DNA from 3 places in the Aeromicrobium sp. Leaf245 genome. Region 3 is predicted to be linked to each of the others. Evidence: predicted binding sites of a transcription regulator. Region 3 holds the regulator's gene; each other region holds the start of a gene.
The links. Region 3 encodes LexA, which represses DNA repair genes until DNA is damaged. Its sites were predicted from a motif close to TCGAACANNTGTTCGA; they were not measured.
Positions count from the first base shown of each region.

Region 1: a site for LexA is predicted at 1,036-1,051, ahead of NBW76_RS01045 (HNH endonuclease signature motif containing protein). Genes of this name have one in related genera too.
Region 2: a site for LexA is predicted at 1,266-1,281, ahead of NBW76_RS10585 (HNH endonuclease signature motif containing protein). Genes of this name have one in related genera too.

Region 1 is NZ_OW824151.1:213,909-216,176, forward strand. It holds gene NBW76_RS01045 (HNH endonuclease signature motif containing protein) at 1-985, opposite strand, end outside; gene NBW76_RS01050 (PrsW family intramembrane metalloprotease) at 1,163-2,268, opposite strand, start outside.
Region 2 is NZ_OW824151.1:2,135,187-2,137,454, reverse strand. It holds gene NBW76_RS10590 (hypothetical protein) at 351-1,055, shown strand; gene NBW76_RS10585 (HNH endonuclease signature motif containing protein) at 1,285-2,268, shown strand, end outside.
Region 3 is NZ_OW824151.1:2,439,320-2,441,587, reverse strand. It holds gene NBW76_RS11960 (hypothetical protein) at 1-532, shown strand, start outside; gene lexA (transcriptional repressor LexA) at 632-1,408, opposite strand; gene NBW76_RS11950 (LysM domain-containing protein) at 1,788-2,177, shown strand; gene NBW76_RS11945 (type 1 glutamine amidotransferase) at 2,203-2,268, shown strand, end outside.

The DNA.
Region 1 (2,268 bases), 1.2 Mb from region 3:
AGCAGGCGAGCCGGCGGGCTTCGCCGGCGCTGATGCGGGTGCCGTCCGACAGCCCGGCGGCCTTGACGCCGCCCATCAGGGTGTCGAGATCGAGGTTGACGGTCACCACGGCGGACACGCCACCGTTGGACGGCAGGGAGTCGGCCGGGATGTGCTCGACCAGGGTCGCGAAGGCGTGGCCGAGGCGCTGGGGGTAGGTCTGCCCGAATCCCACCTCGTCCATCTGCCCGGTCGCAGCGTTGACGGTCCCGACCTTCTGGTGCGGGGCTGCGAGCGCGTCGAGCGCGGTCTTGAGCATCGCGCCCTGGGCCTCGGGGAGGGTGAAGCGTCCGGTGACGGTGCCGTCGTTGTTGTCCCACATCGAGAAGCTGGTCTTGGCTCGCGCGGCTTCTTCCTTCTTGCGGAGGAGCTCGTCCTCGTCGGCGTCGACCTCGTCGACGGTCTTGCGGTAGACCTCGGTGATCCGCGCGCCCCGCAGACGCAGGTCCTTCAAGGTGAGTCGCTGAGCGTCCCTCAACAGGGTCTCTTCGCACCGCTCACGCTGCTCGGGGGTGACATCGTCGGGCAGCTTCGCGAGAACACGAGAGATCAGGTCCGCCTGCTTGGTGCTGATCACACCAGCAGCGAGCGCGTTCTCGATGAGGGTGGTCTGCTCCTCGATCCGCTGCGCAGTGTTCACCAGGGCATCGGCCCCGCCGCGGTCACCACCGAAGTCGATCGAGATCGTTGCCCCGGTAGAGGTACCGGTCCCCGGTCGCGGTCCGTCACCGTTGGCTGCAGCCTTGCGGGCCTTCTCCAGCACCCTGGCGGCGGCCATCTTGTGGGCCGACAACCGAGCTTCGGCGCGACCGATCTCAACCAGGAGTCGACGGACCTCGGCGGGGTCCAGGCCGTCCCACGCCGCGGTGGGGACCGTGTCGAGGAGAGCGTGGAGTCCGTGCACGCACGACGGCACCGGGTGGGTGTCGAGTGCGGCGACGCTCATGCTTCCTCCTGCTGGTCTACCCCCATTCTAGAGGGCAGATCAGACAAGAAACAAGTACATGTTCGAATGTATGACCAAGGTCAGGCCCTGCCGAGGACCTCTGGCCCGCCTCGCTCGAAGCATGGCGGCGACACCCGCCACGGGCGACTCGCGAATCCTCCGCGACCCGACCCAGCACTACCTCTCGGCCGCGAAGCGCTTCAGCTCCGACCTGGCGAAGCGAACCCGGTCGGTCTCCTCTCCCCGCGCCGCGCCCAGCTCGTCGGCCAGGTCGTGGGCGGCCTCGAGCCGATGACCGCGACGACGCCGATCCTTGACGCCCCCCGCGCGACGGAAGCGTCGCCGCTGCTTCCAGGCGCCACTCACGGCGACGAGCTCGTCGTCGGTCAAGGTCCCGTCGGCCACCTCGGGTGCAAGGACGTCGCGCATCGCCCGCCGCTCACCCGCGACCGCGAGGTGGAACACGCACACCACGATGAAGATCGAGACGATCACCCCGGCCAGCAGCAGGAGGCCGACCACGACGGAGTTGCCGCCGGCGAGGGCCAGCGTGGAGTCCCACGTCCCGTGCAGGAGCATCGACGTGGCACACAGGAGAAGCCCGAGGCCGAGGCGACGCTTCTGCGCGCGGGTGCCGACGAGGTAGACGACGCCCGCTCCGAAGATGGCGGAGTAGACGATGTGCGAGCTGAAGCCAGTGCCGAGCCGGAGCATCACGGTGTGCAGGCTCGTGCCGACCGGGTCCGCCCCGAAGCTCTCGGCTGCGGAGTTGATGGCGTAGAGGATGTCCTCGATGATCTCGAAGCCGAGCCCGACGAAGGCGCCGATGACGAAGCCGTCGAAGGCCGTGCGCATAACTCGGGGCGCGATGAAGAGCAGCAGCAGGACGCCGGCGCCCTTGCCGAGCTCCTCACCGAGCGGGGCGGCGATGCCGGCGCCCCACCCGTTGGCGAAGTCCTGCCCGAAGAGCTTGCCGAGGATGCCGATCAACGCGGTGTTGCTGTGCAACGCGATCGTCCACGTCGCCCCGAAGCCGCCCCACAGGAAGGCCGCGACCCGCAGGTCCAACGGCTGACTGGAGTACCGGTCGATGTGCGTGGTGAACCACCAGAAGACCACCCCGTACAGCGAGAAGATGATGGCCGAGATCGCGAGTGGTTGCCCGGTCGTGCCGCCCAAGACACGGACGGTGTCGAACGTGTACCAGAGCCCGTAGGCGATGACGGCCACGAAGACCCACAGACAGGCGTTGCGCGGCTGCCGCCACCCGACTGACGCTCCCC
Region 2 (2,268 bases), 300 kb from region 3:
GATTCACGGTTGGATCAGCGCCTCAATGGTGGTCGTAACCCAACCCTCCGTCTGGACGCGCCCAGACGCGACAAATTAAGTGACAAACTTGACCCAGACCCGCTGGTCCAGCGATCCGTGACAACCAATCTGACAATCGCGGAGTCGGGGTCTAGACGTCACTGCGGGGAACTCGGACGACAGAACCCTGGCAAAAGTGACAACCCATCTGTCAACTGTCAAGTGCGCTCCTCCACTCCCGGGCGCACCCGAACCACCCAGCGAAGCCGTGCTCGCTCCGTCCAGGCGAGCCGAGGGACGATCCGGCCTCTAGAGTCGCACGATGTTCAGGGACAACGATCACCGTCGCGTTGCTGTCGCTCGCCCTCGCCGGCTGCACCGGGTCGAACGACCCGAGTGAGAGCTCCACCAACCAGCCCGCAGACGATGCGGTCGACCTGCGGTTCGCCTACTCCGGCGTCTCCGACGAGGGAACGATCGACCAGACGCTCACGATCACCAACACGTCCAGGACCCTCTCCGCAGCTCCGACCCTGTCCTTCGTGGCACTTGACTCGGACTCGGAGCCGATGACCGATGTCTCGGTGACCACGGTGTTCGGAAGCGATCGAGGTCTGGTCGTCGCGCCGGCGAACTACGAGGTGCTCGACATCCTGCGTTTCGAGGGCCCCGGGTCCGGCGACGTGGAGGACGTCGAGGTCACGGTCGAAGGGATGCGCACCGCCGAGGACGCCGGGACGGCCTATCCCGAGGTCGACTTCCTGGATGCCCAGGGAGAGCCGGTCGACCGTCCGTACGAGGCTCGCACGGCCAGGGTGAGCAATCCCGGCAGAAGCGACTACGTGGTCCGCCTCGTGGGGATCACCTGGAACCGCCCCGCCGAGGGGGAGTCGCAACAAGCTCTCACGGTCTCCCCTGTCGGCGAGCCGACACGTCTAGCGGCTCGCAGCGAGGCCGACGTGCGTCTCGCACCGACGGACGTGGCGACGTACGACAGCGTGAAGGTCTTCATCGCCGTGGAGCAGCGCGCCTCGACCTCGGCCGAGGACGCCTGAGTCGACTCCCGCGGCGACGACACCCGACGCCTCGTCTCCCCCGCGCTCGTGGCGATCCTGCGCCGCTATCCCCCGGCGCCGACGGGTCGCACTCCGGTCGCCCGACTCATGACCCGCCTCGACGTGAGCCTGAGAAGCGCGGACGGGTAGCTCCACTCCCCCCGATGCTTTTGGCACCGAGGCGAACGCGGCGAAACTCGGTGTCGGACGTCGAATCTATGTTCGTTACATGACCTCGACGGACTCTCTCCTCGGCCTCGCGACGGATGCGTCGCGGGTGCTGTGGCGGGCCGAGGCTGCGCAGGCTGCGACGGTGCTGGCGTTCGTGGAGGGTCGTCGGTCCGACGCGGTCGCGGCCGGGCGGAGCGCTGCTTCGGCCGAGGACGCCCGCCAGGTCGCGATCCTGGAGGTCGCGGTCGAGCTCGAGGTCGCGTCGGGATTCGTCGCGCACCTGGTCGCGACGACCAGGACCCTCACGGCGGACCTGCCGACGGTGTGGGCCGCCCACAGCGACGGTGAGCTCGATCGGGCGAAGGCCCGCGCGATCGCCTCGGCCCGGTGGCGCCTGCACGAGGTCGCGTCGGTGGAGCTGCTCGACGAGTCCGTGGTCCCCTACGCCACGACCCACACGCTGTCCCAGCTCAAGGGCTGGCTGCGCCGGTTCGTGGCACGGGTCGAGGCCGAGAACGTTGCACGGCGCCGCCGCGAGGCGACCGCCCAGCGCCACGTGACCATCACGGCGATGGACGACGGGATGAGCCTGCTCCAGGCGTTCATCCCGACCCACGACGCCCTGCTGATCGAGCGCAAGCTGTCCCTGGCCGCCAAAGCGCAACGTGCCGACGACCCCGACGACGACCGACGGTTGTCCCAGGCCCGCGCCGACGTCCTGACCGACCGGCTCCTGGGTCGCACCGCGGACGCCCCCGGCCGGGGCCGGTTCCACGTCGGGATCACCGTCTCCCTGGCCACCCTGCTGGGCCTGGACGACGAACCCGCCGTCACCGGCGACGGCCAGCACGCCATCGACCCCACACTGGTCCGCGAGCTCGCCACGCAGCCCGGCACGCTGTTCAGTCGCCTCCTGACCGACGAGGCCGGCGGCATCCTCGACGTCACCGAGCTCGGCCGCTTCCCCACCGCCCCACTCCGCCGCGCCCTCGAGCTCGTCGACGGCGTCTGCGACATCCCCACCTGCGACAAACCAGCAGAA
Region 3 (2,268 bases):
CCCCAGCATCTACAAGGACAACTACCTCTACCACAAGGGTGGCGAGCGCGGCAGCGAGCGCTGGAAGACCGTCAACGGCGCCTACCCCGAGTACGAGACGTCGTACCGCTACGGCTTCAAGGCCAAGAAGCCGCCGAGCGGCTACAAGGGCTGGATGTACCGCGACGCCTGCGTGGCGCAGAGCGCCGGTGACTACAAGCTCGTCACCATCAACAACGGCGACGCCACGTCGAACACCTCCAAGCTGCGCAAGGGCGCCACGATCTCGGGCAAGGTCTCGCGGATCGGCGGCAAGAGCAACAAGGAGATGCTGGTCTCGGTGTACTCCACGCAGGGCGTGCTCGTGATGCGCTCGGCGTACACGAGCTCCTCGGGCCGCTTCGTCATCCGCGGCCTCGAGTCGGGCAACTACCGGGTCCTGGTCAACGGTGACTCGTGGCGCGGCATCGGTCGCACCCACAAGGGCACGCAGACCAAGCGGGTCACGGCCGGCAAGTCCTACAGCGTGGGCACGCTCAACTTCCGCAGCTGAGCACAGCTCGCCCGGCACCGCTCGGGCGCCGACGCACCACGAGGCCCTCTCCCGTGAACGGGAGAGGGCCTCGTGGGTGATGAGCGCTGACGGTGGGTGTCAGAGGCGGCGCAGCACCGTCGTGACCTTGCCCAGGATCGTGGCGTGGTTGCCGTCGATGGGGGAGTAGTCGTCGTTGTGCGGCAGCAGCCAGATCTGGCCGTCCTTGCGCTGGAACGTCTTGACCGTGGCCTCGCCGTCGAGCATGGCGGCGACGATCTCGCCGTTCTCGGCGACCGGCTGCTGGCGGACGACCACGTAGTCGCCGTCGCAGATCGCCGCGTCGACCATGGAGTCGCCGCGCACCTCGAGCAGGAACAGCGTGCCGTCGCCGACGAGGGAGCGGGGGAGCGGGAAGATCTCCTCGACCTGCTCCTCGGCCAGGATCGGACCGCCCGCGGCGATGCGACCGAGCATGGGCACGTAGGTGGCCTCGGGGCGCTGGTCGCCGAAGCCGGTCTCGTCGACCTCGGAGTCGTCGGCCGAGCTGAGCGTGCGCCGCGCCTTGACCACCTCGGGCAGGAAGATCTCGATCGCGCGCGGGCGATTCGGGTCGCGCTTGACGTAGCCGAGGCGCTCGAGGACCCGCAGCTGGTGGGCGACCGAGGAGGTGCTGGCCAGGCCGACGGCGCCACCGATCTCGCGCATGCTGGGCGGGTAGCCGCGCTGCTCGATCTGGTCGCGCATGAAGTGCAGGATCTTCTGCTGCCGGCCGGTGAGGCCGGTCATCTCGTCGACGGGACCGTCGGGCAGCTCACGCACGGAGTTGCGTGAACCCTTCGGGCGGCCCCGACGCGGCGCGTCGGCGGAGGGGTCGAGGGTGCTGTCGTCGCTCATGATGCCCACGCTAGACCTCTGCGCGGACGTTTACAAACACATGTTCGACAGCGTGTCGCGCGTTCGAACGGCGCGCTCGATGGTTCCGCGACGGCGCTCGGGACGCCGTCAGGCGCGTGCGACGCGTCACAGTCGAACATGGTGTCGAAGATTCTTTCACTGGAATGACGGGCAATCCTGCTGTCCGTTCGGATTCCTGTTCGAAAGGGGGCTGCTTTTGTCGGCGCCTTCCCCTACTGTCGTACACGTGTTCGATCGAACATCTGTTCGTCGGATCCGCGGAGCACCACCGCCCCCGGAGCATCGACCTTCGAATGACATCGGCAGGTGCTCGATCGACACACCAAGACTCCTTCCTCTCCCTTCCCCGGAGGTCACCATGAGCACCATCACCGTCTACGAGACCAGCCGCTTCGCCCCGTCGTTCTCCCGTGGGATCGCCGCGGCTCCGCGCAGCACCACCGAGCCGGCTGCGGTCCGGCTGACCCGTCGGGGCCGCCTCGTGCTCCTGCTCGCCGTGATCGCGGCGCTGGCGGTCACGGTCGTCGCTCTCGGCTCCTCCACCGTCGCCACCTCAGACGCGGGCGCGGTTCCCGCCACCACGGTCGTCACCGTGCAGGAGGGGCAGACGCTCTGGCAGATCGCCGCCGACGCCAACCCCGAGGGCGACGTGCGCGACACGGTCGACGACATCATGCGCATGAACTCGCTGCCGAGCGCCGGTGCGCTGCAGCTCGGCTCCGACCTCGCGGTGCCCGTCTACGAGTGACGGGCCCGTCCGGCACCATGGGGGCATGAACGACGCCTCCACCAACCCGGGCCCGACGCCGGCGGACCGCCCTCTGCAGGTCCACGTGCTG